3 linked regions of the Cecembia calidifontis genome follow. Each later gene encodes a partner of the first gene's protein in a complex. Links are inferred from orthologs where the notes say so. Each region holds a gene or a part of one and is shown on either strand. Other genes may lie near its edges. The genes, in order: BC751_RS07955, rplA and rplL.

Evidence for each region.
Region 2: BC751_RS07955 (region 1) and rplA share a complex: the UniProt entries of both Escherichia coli proteins name them as parts of the 50S ribosomal subunit. The link is inferred for Cecembia calidifontis from one-to-one orthologs.
Region 3: BC751_RS07955 (region 1) and rplL share a complex: the UniProt entries of both Escherichia coli proteins name them as parts of the 50S ribosomal subunit. The link is inferred for Cecembia calidifontis from one-to-one orthologs.

What each region holds. Positions count from the first base shown.
Region 1 is NZ_SGXG01000001.1:1,820,432-1,828,305, reverse strand. What follows is about bases 2,994-5,846. They hold BC751_RS07955 (type B 50S ribosomal protein L31), read right to left. Parts: upstream 4,617-5,846; coding sequence 4,371-4,616; downstream 2,994-4,370. Other genes in these bases: BC751_RS07950 (hypothetical protein), read right to left, coding at 4,825-5,706; BC751_RS07965 (GlmU family protein), read right to left, coding at 2,994-3,999. In the rest of the region: hemC (hydroxymethylbilane synthase), read right to left, coding at 1-310; rimK (30S ribosomal protein S6--L-glutamate ligase), read right to left, coding at 282-1,214; BC751_RS07975 (ATP-dependent zinc protease family protein), read right to left, coding at 1,211-1,642; BC751_RS07970 (DNA polymerase III subunit), read right to left, coding at 1,645-2,790; more of BC751_RS07965, read right to left, coding at 2,797-2,993; BC751_RS07945 (IS1380 family transposase), read right to left, coding at 5,968-7,275; BC751_RS07940 (hypothetical protein), read left to right, coding at 7,690-7,874.
Region 2 is NZ_SGXG01000001.1:174,936-182,725, reverse strand. The notes cover bases 5,022-7,790. They hold rplA (50S ribosomal protein L1), read left to right. Parts: upstream 5,022-5,941; coding sequence 5,942-6,640; downstream 6,641-7,790. Other genes in these bases: rpoB (DNA-directed RNA polymerase subunit beta), read left to right, coding at 7,772-7,790; rplL (50S ribosomal protein L7/L12), read left to right, coding at 7,228-7,614; rplJ (50S ribosomal protein L10), read left to right, coding at 6,643-7,185; rplK (50S ribosomal protein L11), read left to right, coding at 5,488-5,931; nusG (transcription termination/antitermination protein NusG), read left to right, coding at 5,022-5,484. In the rest of the region: BC751_RS00820 (acyl-CoA carboxylase biotin carboxyl carrier protein subunit), read right to left, coding at 1-159; BC751_RS00815 (M1 family metallopeptidase), read left to right, coding at 210-2,813; tuf (elongation factor Tu), read left to right, coding at 3,334-4,521; preprotein translocase subunit SecE, read left to right, coding at 4,721-4,909; more of nusG, read left to right, coding at 4,927-5,021. UniProt on the Escherichia coli protein: One of the primary rRNA binding proteins, it binds very close to the 3'-end of the 23S rRNA. Forms part of the L1 stalk. It is often not seen in high-resolution crystal structures, but can be seen in cryo_EM and 3D reconstruction models.
Region 3 is NZ_SGXG01000001.1:173,806-176,720, reverse strand. It holds rplL (50S ribosomal protein L7/L12), read left to right. Parts: upstream 1-1,222; coding sequence 1,223-1,609; downstream 1,610-2,915. Other genes in the region: rpoB (DNA-directed RNA polymerase subunit beta), read left to right, coding at 1,767-2,915; rplJ (50S ribosomal protein L10), read left to right, coding at 638-1,180; rplA (50S ribosomal protein L1), read left to right, coding at 1-635. UniProt on the Escherichia coli protein: The binding site for several of the GTPase factors involved in protein synthesis (IF-2, EF-Tu, EF-G and RF3). Is thus essential for accurate translation.

The sequences.
Region 1 (7,874 bases):
TGTCATTTACCTTTTCACGCTCTGTAAACGCAATGATTTCAAAACCATCCGGCAACCTGGACTGCATGTCTTTGGCACTATGAACAGCGATATCGATTCCTCCGGAAGCCAACTGTTCTTCCAACTCCTCAGTAAATACCCCTTTGCTTCCTATTTTTGCAATGGATACGTCCAGTATCTTATCTCCCTTGGTTTCTATGATCACTATCTCTGCATCCAAACCTTTGGCTTTCAGCAAATCAGCTACATAATAGGCTTGCCAGAGGGCCAGTTTGCTGCCTCTAGTGCCTATCCGGATTGCTCTCTTCATTTTTGCTTTTCTTTTTTCTGATCTTCTTTTCGACCGATTCCTCTATAAATTTCACTATCTCCCCTGCAATATTGACTCCGGTAGCTTTTTCTATTCCTTCTAATCCCGGACTACTGTTCACTTCCAAAATCAAAGGTCCTCTATCGGATTGCAACAAATCCACTCCCGCAATATCTAATCCCAATGCCTTGGCTGCCCCAAGAGCGGCTGCTTTTTCAGCTTTAGACAACTTGATCACAGTGGCTTTACCTCCACGGTGCAGGTTGGATCTGAACTCCCCTTCAGCGCCCTGTCTTTTCATAGCCCCTACCACTTTCCCGTTGACAACAAAAGCCCTGATATCTGCCCCCTTGGCCTCCTTTATAAATTCCTGAACAATGATCCTTGCCTTGAGTCCATGAAATGCCTCAATCACCGACTGACCGGCCTTTTTGGTCTCAGCCAAGACAACCCCCAAACCTTGTGTACCTTCCAGTAATTTGATTATCAGAGGAGCTCCTCCCACCCTTTCGATAAGGGCTTTCTCCCCGCCTTTGGAAAAATTTGTAAAAGCGGTCTTGGGCATACCCAAACCGGCTTTGGATAAAATCTGAAGACTTCTGAGTTTGTCCCGGCTCCTGACAATTGCCTGGGACTCCACAGCGGAAAAAACGCCCATCAACTCAAATTGACGGACAACGGCCGTACCATAAAAAGTTACAGATGCACCAATCCTAGGTATAATAGCGTCTACCTTAGATAACTTCTCTCCTTTGTAAATTATCGATGGACCTTCCTGCTCAATGATCAGGTCACAGATGGAATGATCCACTACAAGCGCTTCGTGACCTGCATCTTTGATGGCTTCAACCAGCCTCCTGGTAGAATATAGATGGGGATTCCGGGATAGAACCGCGATTCTCATTTCTTTGATTTTTTTGACAAATTAACTTGCTGAACATCCACTAAAAACCTCCCACTCAACATTTTCCTGCCCAATAAAATCGGGTTTTTCATTTTCGACCTGTCCGTGAGTGTAAATTCTGATTCAAATTCTTCCCCAAACATAAGGACTTTCGTAGTCACTTTGTAGCGGACTTCTTCCTGGCCAAAGGAATTCCTTACCTTTTTTTGGGTAAAATTCCGGGTATGCAACAGTTTATCTTTGAATTTTTTGTGGGAAGGATCAAGGACCTTGAAGTAAAGTACCTTTTTTCCTTCTTCATTTCTTTCTTCACAATAAGTACAATGGATAGAGGAGGTATAAGCGCCTGTATCAATTTTGGCAACCACATTTTTCAAATCCCATTCCGGAATGGAAATCCTTTCTCTTCTGCCAATTACTTTTTTCATGATCAAGCAGTCTGAAGTGGTTTCATGGCCCGGGTGATTTTAAAACTTAAATCCGTAAACAAAACCCTGGCGTTGGCATTTCTCTCCAAATGGTAATGGGCCTGGTTCAGCAGTTCATAAACCCTCATAAGCTTCTCTTCGTCCATGACATGCACGCCAAGCTTATGGATAAAATCCCTGTCCTTTTCGACACTGCGCATCAAATCAGGAAGTTGGGATTTGTCCAGCATCACTTCTCTAATTACATTTATCCCGCTTAAAAGCAGGGATTTTTGTGCTTCTTTGTCCTTGCTGCTGAATTTCTCCACAAATGAAAGGATGTCATTCACCTGCAAGGAATAACAGGCCCTAAACCAATCCCGGATCATGGTGGTATTCTCATCCTCCACCTGGTCAATCATCCTGTAAGCTTCTCTTAGATTCCCATCGGCCAAAGGAGCAATCTGCGCAGCAACTTCTCTAGAACAAAAACCCTCATTTACCAAGTGGCTCATGATCTCTTCATCGGTAAAGGCCCTTACCATGATTTTTTGGGTCCTTGACAGGATGGTGGTCAACAGTTGCTCGGGATGTGAAGTCACCAAGAAAAACATGGTTTTCTCGGGTGGTTCCTCCAAAATTTTAAGGAGGGCATTGGCAGCGTTGACGTGCATATATTCCGGTGACCAGATCAGCATGATTTTATATCCCCCCTCAAAGGATTTGAGAGAGAGTGTTTTGATGATCTGTCGCGCTGCGCCTTTTGAAATGTTAAGCTGCTTTTTTTCAAAATCATTCTGATAGATCCAGTCTGAAACATTGCCATAAGGGTTATTGATCGCAAAATTTCTAAAGGCCCCCACAAAATCCACTTTCTTCTTATCCTCGTCCTCTTCTTTTGCATCCCCTGTTCCCGGCATTGGAAAAGCAAAGTTCATGTCCGGATGAACCAACTTGCTCATTTTTTGGCAAGAAGGACAAACACCACAGGCATCCTCTTCTTTAGGATTTTCGCAATGGAGATAAGTAGCTAGGGCCAATGCCATTTTGAGGTTAGCCGATCCTTCTGGTCCGTGAAACAGGAGTGCATGCGCCAAATGGTTATTCCGAACAGCCAGAATAATTTTTTGTTTTACTTCTTCAAGTCCCGGTATGGAGGAAAATAACATAGTCTATCAAGCCTCTTTGTCCCAAATTCGGTAATGCCTGGTCAATTCAAAAACCTTTTGGATAATTTCTTTTTCAACTTCATTGAATTCCATTCCCCTGCGCTTCATTACAGCTATGGCTGTTTCTTCAAACTTTTTCAATTGGAAAGTACTGAATCCCGCAGCACCTCCCCACGCAAATGAGGGGATAAAATTCCTTGGGAAACCATCCCCAAAAATATTGGCTCCTACCCCGACCACAGTTCCTGTATTGAACATGGTATTGATCCCGCATTTGGAATGGTCACCCATCATCAGGCCACAGAACTGCAAGCCTGTGTTGGTAAATCCTCCTTTGGTGTAATCCCAGATTTTGACCTGGGCGTAATTATTTTTCAGATTGGAATTATTGGAATCTGCCCCCATATTACACCACTCCCCTAATACAGCATTTCCCAAAAACCCTTCATGCCCTTTGTTGCTGTATCCAAAAATGACAGCATTTGACACTTCCCCGCCAACTTTGCAATGAGGACCAATGGTGGTATCGCCCCGCATCTTAGCCCCCATGTTGACAGTGGAACCTTCACAAAGGGCAAAAGGCCCCCGGATAAGTGATCCCTCCTGAACTTCAGTGTTTTTCCCGATATAAATAGGCCCTCCTTCTGCATTCAGAACGGCAGCTTTGATTTTGGCCCCTTCCTCAATAAAAATATCGGACTCATTATATAAAATGGTATGCGGGTCAGGACACTTTTGGGAAGTCCTGCCTGCGGTGAGCAGCTTATAATCTGCACGGATTTGCTCTCCATTGAACTGGAAAATATGCCAGCTTTTCTGTATGACTACCAACTCATCCTTAAATTCTATCTGGGGTAAGTTTTTAGTTTTATCGGGCTGAAAAACAGCCGGTTGATCAGCATGCACAGCCAGCAAAATGTTTTGACCATAATAAAGTGCTTCTCCGGGATTCAAGGCCTGAATGGACGCCCAAAGTTTTGGGTTGGGGCAAACAGCCCCATTGACCATGAGTGCCGGCCCTTCATTTTTTGGGAATTTGACTGATAAGTAGTCCTGTGTCAGATAGCCTGGTTTGATACCACTGTATCTCTCCCATTTTTCGGAGATTTTAAGAATCCCTATCCTGATGTCGGCCACCGGCCTGGTAAAAGTAAAAGGCAGCAAAGCACCCCGTATGGCGGGGTCATCGAATAAAATCAGATTGTCCATGTCACAAAAATAAAAATTCCAACGGAAAAACTCGATGATTTGGGCTGTTTAGGCGCTTAAGATCTGATTATAGAAATCCTTTCCCCTTCCAACAACAAAAAACAACTCCAAAATAAGTATGAGGTCTATGAGGAAAGAGGCGTGCTAGAATACTGGATCATCCATCCTTATGAAAAAACATTGCTGGTTTATACCCTTACCGACAGGAAATATGTTCCCTCCAAACTTTTCACTTTCGGGGACCGAGTATCCACCCAGTGTATTGAGGGTTTTGTGCTGGATTTGGATGAGTTGTTTGAGGGATTGCAATAAAAAAATCTCCCGGCTTTTTACCGAGAGATTTATACTGATATCGTTTGAAGAAATAAAAATTATTTCTTAGCGTATCTTCTGTTGAATTTCTCAACCCTACCAGCAGTATCCAAGATCATCTTCTTACCGGTGTAGAAAGGGTGAGAGTTAGATGAAACTTCAATCTTATATACAGGATACTCCTTACCGTCTTCCCATACGATAGTCTCGTTAGTCTCGATAGTAGACTTGGTCAAGAACTTATACTCACTGGAGGTATCGTAAAATACGACGTCTCTGTAGTTAGGATGAATGTCTTTTTTCATTGTATTACTATTTATCTTTGATCGCTTTTTCCAAATGAGGCACAAAGTTATTTCTTTTTTGAAATGATTCCAAAATTCTCCAAAAATTATTTGGATTGAAAGGTTTCCATTCCACCCAAATTCCCGAATGATGGCAAAATTTGGTTTTGAATCGTCTCAACCCTTTCAAAAAAAAGCCAATCACCTCCATACAATTTAAACCACATATTTAATAACTTACAAATTCATCCCCGAAATTAAATTTCATCAAAGCCTGCCTCGTATGATTTCTGGCAGCTCTTCTGACTATGCCCCCGGAAATACTTAAGCCAATATTGGCCATGGTCAAGGGAAGCAAGATATTACTGGGCGTAGAAGACTGAATTTGGGGAGTCAGGATATACCCAACAAAAACCACAGTCGAAGCCAAGCCTACAATTCCCAGCGCCGAACTCCAGTTTTGGTTTCTTTGGGATTTTCGCATATACTCGGCAAACTCTGGAAATTCCAACATGTACTGATTGAGGCGGCTTTTGGTCAAAAGATTCGGCCCATCATAAATGTCGATTTTTTCACCAAGGTGATTATTACGAAAATCCATACTCAAGTAAGGCTTCGTAATATCATCTTGCCTGATCAGGTAATTGTGCTTGTTTAACAAGGTATTGATTCTTCTGACGCCATCCCTGTTCATTGGCCTACCTGCTCCCGCACCTATTCCGCCTATTGTAGTGGCTATAATCCAATTTCTGACAATTTGATTGTTTAAATTATCCCTGTTGGCAATAGCGTATCCCAAAGCCCCCCAAACTACCACTTGTCCTCCCAATAATAATCCTGTTCCCGTCATGGCTTTGGTGTGGTTTTTCATAAAGTCGTTGGCATCCCCGGGCATAATTTCCATGTAGGCCCGGACCTCTGAGGCCTTTATCTTATCACCACCAACAAAATAAACCGGGTTGCCAAGGAAATTTTCCTTAAGGCTTATTACTGGATAATCGGCATATCGATTTTCAGAAAAGAAATTGGCCGCTTGGCCAAACACCTGACCAGGTTGAATGAAAACAAAGAACAAGAACGTAAGGACAAAAATTCTGAAAGGAATTTTCATGTGTCTGCAAATTGAGAGAAACTAAATTCCTAAAATCCGCAGGATTTTAGTTTGGAGATTTGAATCTGCTTGTTTGTGTTCATTTTTGGTCTAGTTCGGGAATTTCTTCCCTTTGATTGAAGAGTGTTCATAGTTTTGAGACAATGGATTTTAGGTTTGAGGATAAAATGGACGGTTTTTTTCCTCAATTTTAATGGAAAAGGCATACCTCTTCCCTGTAAATCTTTATTTTTTGAGCTCCTGAGGGGTTTTTATCTGAATTTAGTTCAAAATCGGCTTGTAATCCTTACTCGTGAACAGTTTGAGCACTTCTCTTCTTCCCGTTCTTATCCACTTGGCTGAAACAGTGATAAATCTGAAGATAAACTTCTTGAGCCTGTCGGTAGGCTTAAGCCAATCAACTTTTCTGGAATACTCTCCAATGATATAGGTGTAAAAATTGGCATACATAGCCGTCATAAGCATAAAGGAGGTATTCTCTGCAAGGAACGAACAGGGCAACTTAGACCAGCCAAAGTCATTGTTGAGTACATCAAACAAGCGTTCGCTTGCACCCCGGGCGTTATAAAACCTTACAACAGCTTCATTGGACGATGTATGTTCATTGGTCAGAATAGCCCTGTAAGTAAATGCATCTCCACTAAACACATCTGCCTGCCCGTCTTTACGCCTGATTCTGGTAATGACCAGCCTGTAAGACCTGTCTTTACCGAAAGGTTTGTAGTCGGATAGGTCAGTAACTTCCATTTCCTGTACACCCAAACGTATTTTCTGCCACTTCTCAGGGGCTATACTTCCAAGGATATTATCCAGTTTGGCACATCTGTTTGCCCGTATATAAAAGCTTTCGGTATGTGCTTCCAGTGTGCGGAGAACTTCTTCCTGATAGGATGCTGAATCGGCTCTGAACCTTCCGATACGGATATTTTCATTGGTAAGCTGCCCAAACATGCGTGTAAGTGTATCAGCCTGCAAATATTTGGCCTGACTGTTGCCATTTCTGCCCTCTACGTACACAGGAATGGCCTGTGAAAATTCAGGATGTGCTATGGAAGCTACACCTGGCTGATATCCATAGACGTGTTTATATGTCTTTTTTGAATCGTACTTTTCAGTTGGAATGACGGTGTTGTCATAATCGAGGTCGTAAGCAACACCTGACTTGAGTAATCCGGTCTTACAAGCTGATTTTAACAACAAGCTGTTGAGTTTTCCATTGATATTAAATTCATGGCTTACTCCACTGGACGGATTTATAAAGAGTTCTGTATCAACAGCAAGCTCTTTGATACCTCTCAGAATTGTATCGGCACTGCATACTGAAAATGAAGGGACCTGTTCAAGTGCGTCTCTCAAGTGAACATTGATATCTTCAGTACAGTCGCCACCATTAAAGAAAATAGCCATATGATTGGCGAAAATGTCACTGTATGAAAACCCTCCCCTTAAGGCTCTAACCCCCAATTGATTATCAATGAGTTCTGGGAGACCAGAATTTTTGAAAGAGTTAAAAACAAAATTAAAACCTCCGAAAGGTGTGATTTTTTCTGTCGAATTCGTAATTTTCATACCGCTTATCTAGTTTGAGTGGTATCATCTAAATAAGTGAAAAAAAACGAGCCGGAAAAGCCTGAATTGAATAAATTCAGCCACTTTTTCGGCTTTTTTTAAATCCGCCCTGCGGATTTAAGGAAATTAATATTTTAAACGAATATTGTAATACATTGGATCAAAAAAATTAACCCTTCGAAGTAGTTGCAGCAGAATTTTTACCTAAAAAGAGAGCGGGTTGCTGCCCTATCTGTGAAAGGTTTACACGGGATTTAGAAGAGACTTTTTAGTAGACTAGGGAAACTTATCCCCTGCCTCCAATTGACATTGTTAAAAGATGATAATTACTTGTTCATAACGCAAAAATAATTCAGAGAATGCATAGGTATGTCGGAATTTTGATTTTACTTTGTATTTCAAAGTACTTTTAAAATGAAAAATCCCCAGCAAGATCTAGCAGAAATCAAATCCATGATGGAGCGGAGCACCCGTTTTCTATCCTTGAGTGGCTTATCAGGAATATTGGCCGGAATTTATGCCATTTCCGGAGCCTATCTGGCCTATTCTTGGCTATATTCTCCCAATGTCCCTTGGGGATTGGAATCCAGTGTCCAGAT
Region 2 (7,790 bases), 1.6 Mb from region 1 along the record:
CACCACTTCAAGATTAAACGACTTCCCGTTTTGAAGAACGTGATAGTGTCTATCCCTGACTTTTGAGATGCTCCAATCCAGGATTTTTCCGTTTACCAAATACTGATCCTTGGACTTTTCTACCTCAAAGACTGAATTTTTAATGCTTACTGAATACATTTCTATTATTTTGCGCTAAGATATACGATAAATCTTTAAAAACCATTTTCATGAGAATCTGGAAGCCAAAACTGAGTTTGCTCCTTTTATGGTTTGTTTTTTGGTCCTGTCAAAGTACCAAAAACACATTGGTAAATAATGAAATCCCCCCACAGGAGCTCGCTGCTGCGGATTTACTTGAAGAAAGCAATAAAAAGCAGGACTTGATCAGGGGGCTGGAAAATAAGATTTCAGCCTATCAGGAAACCAGAAGAAGAGATTTTGACCTCTTGCATACCGCGTTGGACCTGTCTTTTGATTATGAAAAGGAATTGGTCCATGGGCAGGCGGAACTCTCCTTGAAACCTTATTTTTTTCCGCAAAACGAACTGGTATTGGATGCCAAAGATTTTGAAGTCCACAATGTCTGGATGATGGGAAAGAAAGAGGAGGAGGCACTGAATTTTAGCTACAATGGAAGACAGCTTACCCTTTATCTTCCCACAACCCTCACCAGGAAGGATACAATCAAGGTGAAAATAAAATACACTGCCCATCCCAATGAAAATGCCGGAGGTGGAAGCAAAGCCATCACGGATACCAAGGGCCTCTATTTTATCAATGCAAGAGGTGAGGAAAAAAATAAACCTACCCAAATTTGGACCCAGGGAGAGACAGAACACAATTCCAAATGGTTCCCCACAATTGACTCACCCAACGAAAGGGTGACACAGGAATTAAGGTTGACGGTAGATGCCAAGTACCGAACCTTGAGCAATGGCCTTTTGAAATCAAGTAAAGCGAATGGAGATGGCACGAGAACAGATCATTGGGTAATGGACCTCCCCCATGCGCCTTATCTGGCAGCGGTTATAGTAGGAGATTTTGTGGAGGTGAAAGATAGCTGGGAGGGCATGCAGGTCAATTATTATGTTGAAAAGGAATTTGAGAGCGGGGCAAAAAAAGTTTTTGGAAATACTCCGGAAATGATCGGTTTTTTCTCCGAGATATTGGGAGTTAAGTATCCCTGGCAGCGCTATGACCAGGTGGTGGTGCGGGACTTCGTATCGGGTGCTATGGAAAATACCACCATTTCGGTTTTTATGGAAGAGCTTAACCTCAATGAGCGGGAGGCAATTGATTCAGAATGGGACGGTATCATTGCCCATGAGCTCTTTCATCAGTGGTTTGGCAATTTGGTTACCAATGAATCTTGGGCCAACCTCACCTTGAATGAAGCTTTTGCCAATTACTCCGAATACCTCTGGTATGAGTACAAAAACGGCAAGGATGATGCGGACATGCATCATGTATCAGAAATGGAGCAATACTTGGATGAATCCAAAGAAAAGCAGGTGGACCTGATCCGGTTTTACCACGAAAATGGGGAGGATATGTTTGACAGCCATTCTTATGCCAAAGGGGGAAGGATATTGCATATGTTAAGAAGGCATCTGGGGGATGACGCTTTTTTTGCTTCTTTGAACCATTACCTCACCAAACATGCCTTCAAGGCAGTGGAAGTGCATGACCTCAGGTTGGCATTTGAGGAAGTGACAGGTATGGATTTGAATTGGTTTTTCAACCAATGGTTTTTGGCGTCGGGACATCCTATTTTAGAATATGAAGTAGATTACAGCCAGCCCGAGAACCTGCTCCTGACCGTTGCCCAGCGTCAGGACCTGAGCAATACACCTTTATATAGGATACCATTTAAAGTGAGTTGGTACCATGAGGGGAAACGCTTTGAGAAAGAACTGGTCTTGGATAAAGCCTGGCAGCAGTTTGCTGTAGATAATGGTGCACCGGTAACCGAGCTCTATGTGGATGAAGCAGCTGAAATATTGGCAGAAAAGGTTTCTTACAGAGGGAAGCAGCATTTTATCAATCAATACAGAACCTCAGTTTTAGGGCTTGCCCGCTATGAGGCACTGGACAGTTTGGCCAGCATGTTTGCTGAGGACAAAGATGTGGCTGAATTGATGGGCAAAGGGTTGGAGGACGGATTTTGGGCCATCAGGGAATTGGCCATCATGAAAATTTCCTTACATCCGGAATGGCTGCTTTTCATTGATAATCTGGAGGAGAAGTTGTTTGAGATTGCAGAAAATGATCCAAAGAATACCGTTAGGTTAGGAGCGATAGAACTGCTTGCCCTGATAGACGGGGAAAAGTATTCCCCTTCGTTTTTGAGGTGGATGAACCATCCTTCTTATTATGTGGCGGGAGCAGCTTTGGGGGCCTATCTAGAGACCGAAGAAAATATCAACCGGGAAGAAGTGGCGGCCAGGTTCATGGAGGAAAAGAACATCCGGATGGTAGTAGCCCTTGCCAATTATTTCATTGCAGAAGAAATCCCTGGTAAGGGAGGCTGGTTTCATGAAAAGTTGGATCAGATCCGGGGTCAGGCTTTGTACTACTATTTGGGGTATTATGGGGATTATTTCGCCAAGCTACCCGGGGAGGGTTCGGAGCTGGCGATTGCCAATCTCCTGAAGTTGGCAGGAAGTCACAGGGCCAATTATGTACGTATAGCAGCATTTATGGGGCTTTTTGCCTTTGTCGAAGAGGCAGGCGTATTGGACAGTGCCCGGCAAATTTGGCTGAAGGAAGAGGATGAAATGGCGAAAAGGTACATGGAGTTTTTCCTGTCATCCTACCTGGATGAAAATTAATTCCTTGATTTTTATTGGATTAAACCTGACCTGAAAAAAATCCTATGAAAATTTTCACCATAATTTTGAATGTTTACGAAAAGGGTATAATTTTGCCATCCGTTAAGAATACTAAAAGCTGCTAGCGCTTCAAATTCTTGGCAAAAAATCAGTTGGGGGAATACCAAAGCGGCCAACTGGGACGGACTGTAAATCCGTTGACTTATGTCTTCACAGGTTCGAATCCTGTTTCCCCCACAAACTTGAATGAAGTCTGAAAAGGCAATAACATAGAGTTTCAAAAGCGGGAGTAGCTCAGTTGGTAGAGCGGCAGCCTTCCAAGCTGCAGGTCGCGGGTTCGAGCCTCGTCTCCCGCTCTATGCTTTTTATAGCATATTAATGTTATCAGCCGACGTAGCTCAGGGGTAGAGTACTTCCTTGGTAAGGAAGGGGTCACGGGTTCAAATCCCGTCGTTGGCTCTTCAACATTTGAAAAATTTAAACAAATCATATCTTTAACTAAAACAGAGGATTTTCACGCATGGCAAAAGCAACCTTTGACCGTTCCAAACCGCACGTAAATATCGGTACGATTGGTCACGTAGACCATGGAAAGACTACTTTGACTGCTGCCATCACTGCAGTATTGGCTAAGCAAGGTCTTTCTGAAATGAGAGATTTCTCTTCTATCGACAACGCTCCAGAAGAAAAAGAAAGAGGTATCACCATCAACACTTCTCACGTAGAGTATCAAACTGCTAACAGACACTATGCCCACGTTGACTGTCCAGGTCACGCTGACTACGTGAAGAACATGGTTACAGGTGCTGCTCAGATGGACGGCGCTATCCTTGTAGTTGCTGCTACTGACGGACCTATGCCACAAACTAGAGAGCACATCCTTCTTGCCCGTCAGGTAGGTGTTCCTGCTCTTGTAGTGTTCTTGAATAAAGTGGACATGGTTGATGATCCTGAACTTCTTGAACTTGTTGAAATGGAAGTAAGAGAACTGCTTTCTTTCTATGAGTTTGATGGAGACAACATTCCAGTGATTGCTGGTTCTGCTCTTGGTGCACTTAACGGTGAGCCTAAGTGGGAAGAAACAGTTATCAAATTGATGGAAGCTGTTGACAACTACATTCCGCTTCCTGAGCGTTTGATCGACAAAGATTTCTTGATGCCAGTTGAAGACGTATTCTCTATCACTGGACGTGGTACTGTTGCTACTGGTAGAATCGAAAGAGGTATCATCAACTCTGGTGATCCTGTAGATATCATTGGTATGGGTGCTCAAGGTTTGAAATCTACTGTTACTGGTGTGGAAATGTTCCGTAAGATCCTTGACAGAGGTGAAGCTGGTGACAACGTTGGATTGTTGTTGAGAGGTATCGAGAAGTCTCAGATCAGAAGAGGTATGATTATCTGTAAGCCTGGTTCTGTAACTCCTCACGCACACTTCAAAGCTGAAGTTTACGTATTGTCTAAAGAAGAAGGTGGACGTCACACTCCATTCTTCAACAAGTACCGTCCTCAGTTCTATTTGAGAACTACTGACGTAACTGGCGAAATCAAACTTCCTGAGAATGTGGAAATGGTTATGCCAGGTGACAACGTAACTATTGAAGTGACCTTGTTGAACGCAGTTGCTTTGGAAAAAGGTCTACGTTTCGCTATCCGTGAGGGTGGTAGAACAGTAGGTGCCGGTCAGGTAACTGAAATTCTTGACTAATCATTGAGATACATATAAATCCAGATGCGATCCTGATTTTTTTGGGATCGCATTTGTTTCTTAATCCTTATCTAGCTACCTTTGCGTTCCTTTTGGGAACCAAATATTCTACGGGCATAGTTCAATGGCAGAATAGCGGTCTCCAAAACCGTTGATGGGAGTTCGAATCTCTCTGCCCGTGCAAATAATGAAGTGAACCATGAATATTAAAAGTTTTGTCATCGAATCCATTGACGAAATGAAGAACAAGGTTACTTGGCCTTCTTATTCGTTTTTACAAAACAGTGCCGTGTTGGTCATTGTGGCTTCTCTGATCTTCGCACTAGTAATTGGTGTGATTGATCTTGGGTTCGAGAATCTGATGAAGTGGTTTTACGATCTGTTCTAATCGAATTATAATTACTGATGGCTGAACATAAGTGGTACGTACTTAGGGTGGTGGCTGGACAAGAAAAGAAGACCAAGTCTTACTTGGACAATGAAATTGTCAGGGCCAAGCTTCAGGAATACATTCCTGAAGTATTGATTCCATCCGAAAAGGTTTACGAAATGCGCAATGGCAAAAAAAGAGTGAGGGAAAGAAATTTTTTCCCAGGCTATGTTTTGGTCAATGCGGATTTGAGCCACGGTGAGGCCAATCACGTAATTACAAGTATCCCGGGTGTGATCGGTTTCTTAGGTTCAAACCAAGGGGGAGCTTCCAAAACCCCTGAACCATTACGACAGTCTGAAGTCAACAGGATCTTAGGTCGTGTTGAAGAGATTGATGAGTTTGCGGAGAAACTCGATACGCCATTTATAGTCGGAGAGACCGTAAAAGTAATGGACGGTCCCTTTAGTGGTTTCTCGGGGACAATAGAAGAGGTGTTTGAAGACAAAAAGAAACTGAACGTAATGGTTAAGATCTTTGGTCGGAATACGCCTGTTGAATTAAACTTTATACAAGTAGAAAAACAAGATTAAGAAATGGCTAAGGAAATCACTGGTTATGTGAAATTACAAGTGAAAGGTGGCCAGGCAAACCCATCGCCTCCAGTAGGTCCAGCTCTTGGTTCCAAGGGTCTGAACATTATGGAGTTCTGTAAGCAGTTTAATGCCCGTACCCAAGATAAAATGGGACAGGTATTGCCTGTTTTGATTACTGTTTTCTCTGATAAGTCTTTCGAATTCGTAGTAAAAACTCCTCCGGCTGCAAACATGCTATTGGAAGCTGCGAAAGTGAAAGGTGGATCAGCAGAACCTAACAGGAAAAAAGTAGGTTCCGTTACCTGGGATCAGGTAAGGGAGATTGCTCAGGTTAAAATGCCTGACTTGAACGCTTTCAAAGTGGAATCTGCCATGAAAATGATTGCAGGTACCGCAAGAAGTATGGGTATCACTGTTTCTGGTAAAGCTCCTTGGGAGGAATAATCAAAATACTATGGCTAAGTTAACAAAAAAGCAAAAAGAAGCTCTTTCTAAGTACGACCCAAGCCAGCAGTACTCCCTAGAAGAAGCTTCTTCCATTGTAAAAGAAATCACCAATGTAAAATTTGATGCTTCTGTAGACATCGATGTACGCTTGGGCGTGGATCCTAGAAAAGCAGATCAAATGGTGAGAGGTGTAGTGGCACTTCCTCATGGTACCGGTAAGGACGTGAGGGTATTGGTACTTTGTACACCTGACAAAGAAGAAGAAGCTAAGGAAGCTGGTGCAGACTATGTGGGTCTTGACGATTATATTGCCAAAATTGAAGGCGGTTGGACAGATGTCGATGTGATCATCACCATGCCTAATGTAATGGCGAAAGTTGGTAGACTAGGTAGAGTTTTGGGTCCTAGAGGTTTGATGCCAAACCCTAAGTCCGGAACTGTTACTTTGGAAGTAGGTAAAGCAGTTAAGGAGGTGAAAGCCGGTAAAATCGACTTCAAAGTTGATAAATTCGGTATCATCCATGCAGGTATTGGTAAAGTATCTTTTACCCCTGAGCAAATTCAGGATAACGTAAAAGAACTGATCAATACTATCGCTAAGTTGAAACCTGCTTCTTCTAAAGGTACATATTTCAAGAGCATTCACCTATCCAGTACAATGTCTCCTGGAGTGAAAGTAGATAAAGGAAGTATTCAAGGTATTTAATCATGACTAGAGAAGAAAAAGCACAAATAATCGAAAGTCTTACCGAGAAGTTCAAAGAAAATCCATACTTCTATATCACAGATGCTTCTGGATTCACAGTAGCTGAGGTAAATGCTTTCAGAAGAACATGTTTCGAGAGAGGTGTAGAGTACAAAGTGTATAAAAACACCCTGATTGCGAAAGCTTTGGAGACCCTTGACGGTGACTACAAAGGTTTTGCAGACAAAACTTTGAAAGGATTCTCCGGTATCATTTTCTCTAAAGAAATCGGTAACCTTCCAGCAAAAGTATTGCTGGATTTCAGAAAAAAACAAGGTAAAAAAGAGTATAGACCGGTTTTCAAAGGTGCTTACATCGATTCAGATGTTTTCATTGGTGAAGCGAACCTTGAAATGTTGTCTACGCTTAAATCTAAGCAGGAATTGCTTGGCGATCTACTTGGATTGCTTCAGTCCCCTGCTAAAAACCTTCTGGCAGCTCTTCAAAGCGGTCAAAACAACATCACTGGTGTATTGAAGACCCTTGCTGACAGAGAAGAAAAATAAGTTTATCAAATCATTCAAAAAACAAATTAAATAAGAAATAAAATGGCAGATCTTACACAACTTGCAGAACAGTTGGTTAACTTGACTGTAAAAGAAGTTAAAGAATTGACAGATATCCTTAAAGATCAGTATGGTATTGAGCCTGCTGCAGCTGGCGCCGTAATGGTAGCTGCTGCTGGTGGAGCCGGTGCTAGTGAAGCTGCTGCTGAAGAAGAAAAAACTTCTTTCGACGTAATTTTGAAATCTGCTGGTGCTCAGAAACTAGCTGTTGTGAAGCTTGTTAAAGAATTGACTGGTCTTGGCTTGAAAGAAGCAAAAGAACTAGTTGATGGAGCTCCTAAAGCAGTGAAAGAAGGTATCGCTAAAGATGAGGCTGACGCATTGAAGAAGTCTCTTGAAGAAGCTGGTGCTGAAGTAGAAATTAAGTAATTTGAATAACCTATCCTTCCTTTAGGATATGGTTATACGAACAGACCTGACTGAATAGTCAGGTCTTTTCCTGTTTGTGCTCAGGTATAAAATTGCACTATTTCAAGCGAAAATTGTCGCTTTTGGTTATTTATTTTCACTAAAAACATATACTGCCTTGGCTATCCAGAATCAAA
Region 3 (2,915 bases), 1.6 Mb from region 1 along the record:
CCCTAGAAGAAGCTTCTTCCATTGTAAAAGAAATCACCAATGTAAAATTTGATGCTTCTGTAGACATCGATGTACGCTTGGGCGTGGATCCTAGAAAAGCAGATCAAATGGTGAGAGGTGTAGTGGCACTTCCTCATGGTACCGGTAAGGACGTGAGGGTATTGGTACTTTGTACACCTGACAAAGAAGAAGAAGCTAAGGAAGCTGGTGCAGACTATGTGGGTCTTGACGATTATATTGCCAAAATTGAAGGCGGTTGGACAGATGTCGATGTGATCATCACCATGCCTAATGTAATGGCGAAAGTTGGTAGACTAGGTAGAGTTTTGGGTCCTAGAGGTTTGATGCCAAACCCTAAGTCCGGAACTGTTACTTTGGAAGTAGGTAAAGCAGTTAAGGAGGTGAAAGCCGGTAAAATCGACTTCAAAGTTGATAAATTCGGTATCATCCATGCAGGTATTGGTAAAGTATCTTTTACCCCTGAGCAAATTCAGGATAACGTAAAAGAACTGATCAATACTATCGCTAAGTTGAAACCTGCTTCTTCTAAAGGTACATATTTCAAGAGCATTCACCTATCCAGTACAATGTCTCCTGGAGTGAAAGTAGATAAAGGAAGTATTCAAGGTATTTAATCATGACTAGAGAAGAAAAAGCACAAATAATCGAAAGTCTTACCGAGAAGTTCAAAGAAAATCCATACTTCTATATCACAGATGCTTCTGGATTCACAGTAGCTGAGGTAAATGCTTTCAGAAGAACATGTTTCGAGAGAGGTGTAGAGTACAAAGTGTATAAAAACACCCTGATTGCGAAAGCTTTGGAGACCCTTGACGGTGACTACAAAGGTTTTGCAGACAAAACTTTGAAAGGATTCTCCGGTATCATTTTCTCTAAAGAAATCGGTAACCTTCCAGCAAAAGTATTGCTGGATTTCAGAAAAAAACAAGGTAAAAAAGAGTATAGACCGGTTTTCAAAGGTGCTTACATCGATTCAGATGTTTTCATTGGTGAAGCGAACCTTGAAATGTTGTCTACGCTTAAATCTAAGCAGGAATTGCTTGGCGATCTACTTGGATTGCTTCAGTCCCCTGCTAAAAACCTTCTGGCAGCTCTTCAAAGCGGTCAAAACAACATCACTGGTGTATTGAAGACCCTTGCTGACAGAGAAGAAAAATAAGTTTATCAAATCATTCAAAAAACAAATTAAATAAGAAATAAAATGGCAGATCTTACACAACTTGCAGAACAGTTGGTTAACTTGACTGTAAAAGAAGTTAAAGAATTGACAGATATCCTTAAAGATCAGTATGGTATTGAGCCTGCTGCAGCTGGCGCCGTAATGGTAGCTGCTGCTGGTGGAGCCGGTGCTAGTGAAGCTGCTGCTGAAGAAGAAAAAACTTCTTTCGACGTAATTTTGAAATCTGCTGGTGCTCAGAAACTAGCTGTTGTGAAGCTTGTTAAAGAATTGACTGGTCTTGGCTTGAAAGAAGCAAAAGAACTAGTTGATGGAGCTCCTAAAGCAGTGAAAGAAGGTATCGCTAAAGATGAGGCTGACGCATTGAAGAAGTCTCTTGAAGAAGCTGGTGCTGAAGTAGAAATTAAGTAATTTGAATAACCTATCCTTCCTTTAGGATATGGTTATACGAACAGACCTGACTGAATAGTCAGGTCTTTTCCTGTTTGTGCTCAGGTATAAAATTGCACTATTTCAAGCGAAAATTGTCGCTTTTGGTTATTTATTTTCACTAAAAACATATACTGCCTTGGCTATCCAGAATCAAACCGTAAGGAAAAGTTTCTCATCAATAAAGGTAGTCAAAGACTATCCGGATTTCTTAGATATCCAATTACAATCTTTTAAAGACTTTTTTCAGTTGGACACTCCTGCTGAAAAAAGAAGACAGGATGGTCTTTTCAAGGTGTTTTCTGAAAACTTCCCTATTTCTGACTCCAGGGAAAATTTCACCCTTGAATTTATTGACTATACAGTAGATCCTCCAAAATACAGCGTAGAAGAATGTATTGACAGGGGATTGACTTATTCGGTGCCGCTAAAAGCAAAGCTAAGATTGCTTTGTCATGATGAGGACAATGAGGATTTTGAAACCATCGAACAGGAGGTATTCTTAGGAAACCTTCCTTACATGACGGAAAAAGGCTCCTTTGTCATCAATGGTGCTGAAAGGGTAATCGTTTCCCAACTTCACAGATCTCCTGGTGTTTTCTTTGCCCAAAGTAAACACACCAACGGTACCAAGTTATATTCTGCCAGAATTATTCCTTTCAAAGGTAGCTGGATAGAATTTGCTACTGACATCAACAATGTCATGTATGCTTACATTGACCGTAAGAAGAAGTTTCCGGTTACTACCCTGTTGAGAGCTATAGGATTTGGTTCTGATAAAGAAATCCTGGACCTATTCGGGCTTTCAGAAGAAATTGAGGCAACCAAAAACAACCTCAAAAAAGTATCCGGAAGAAGGCTTGCTGCCCGTGTATTAAGAACCTGGGTGGAAGATTTCGTGGATGAGGATACCGGAGAGGTGGTTTCTATTGATAGAAATGAAGTTTTGTTGGAAAGGGATTCCGTTCTGACAGATGAAGATATTGAATTGATCCTTGATTCAGGCACTAAATCCATCATTCTCCATAGAGAAGATGTGAATGTGGCTGATTTCTCTATTATTTATAATACCCTGCAAAAAGATAACTCCAACTCTGAAAAAGAAGCTGTGGAGGTAATCTATCGTCAGTTGAGAAATACTGAGGCTCCCGATGAGGCTACTGCCCGTGAGGTGATCCATGGCCTATTCTTCTCTGATAAGCGTTACGATCTGGGTGAAGTAGGTAGATATAGGATCAATAAAAAATTGGGTCTTGATATAGATCCTCAAAAAATCGTTTTGACTACT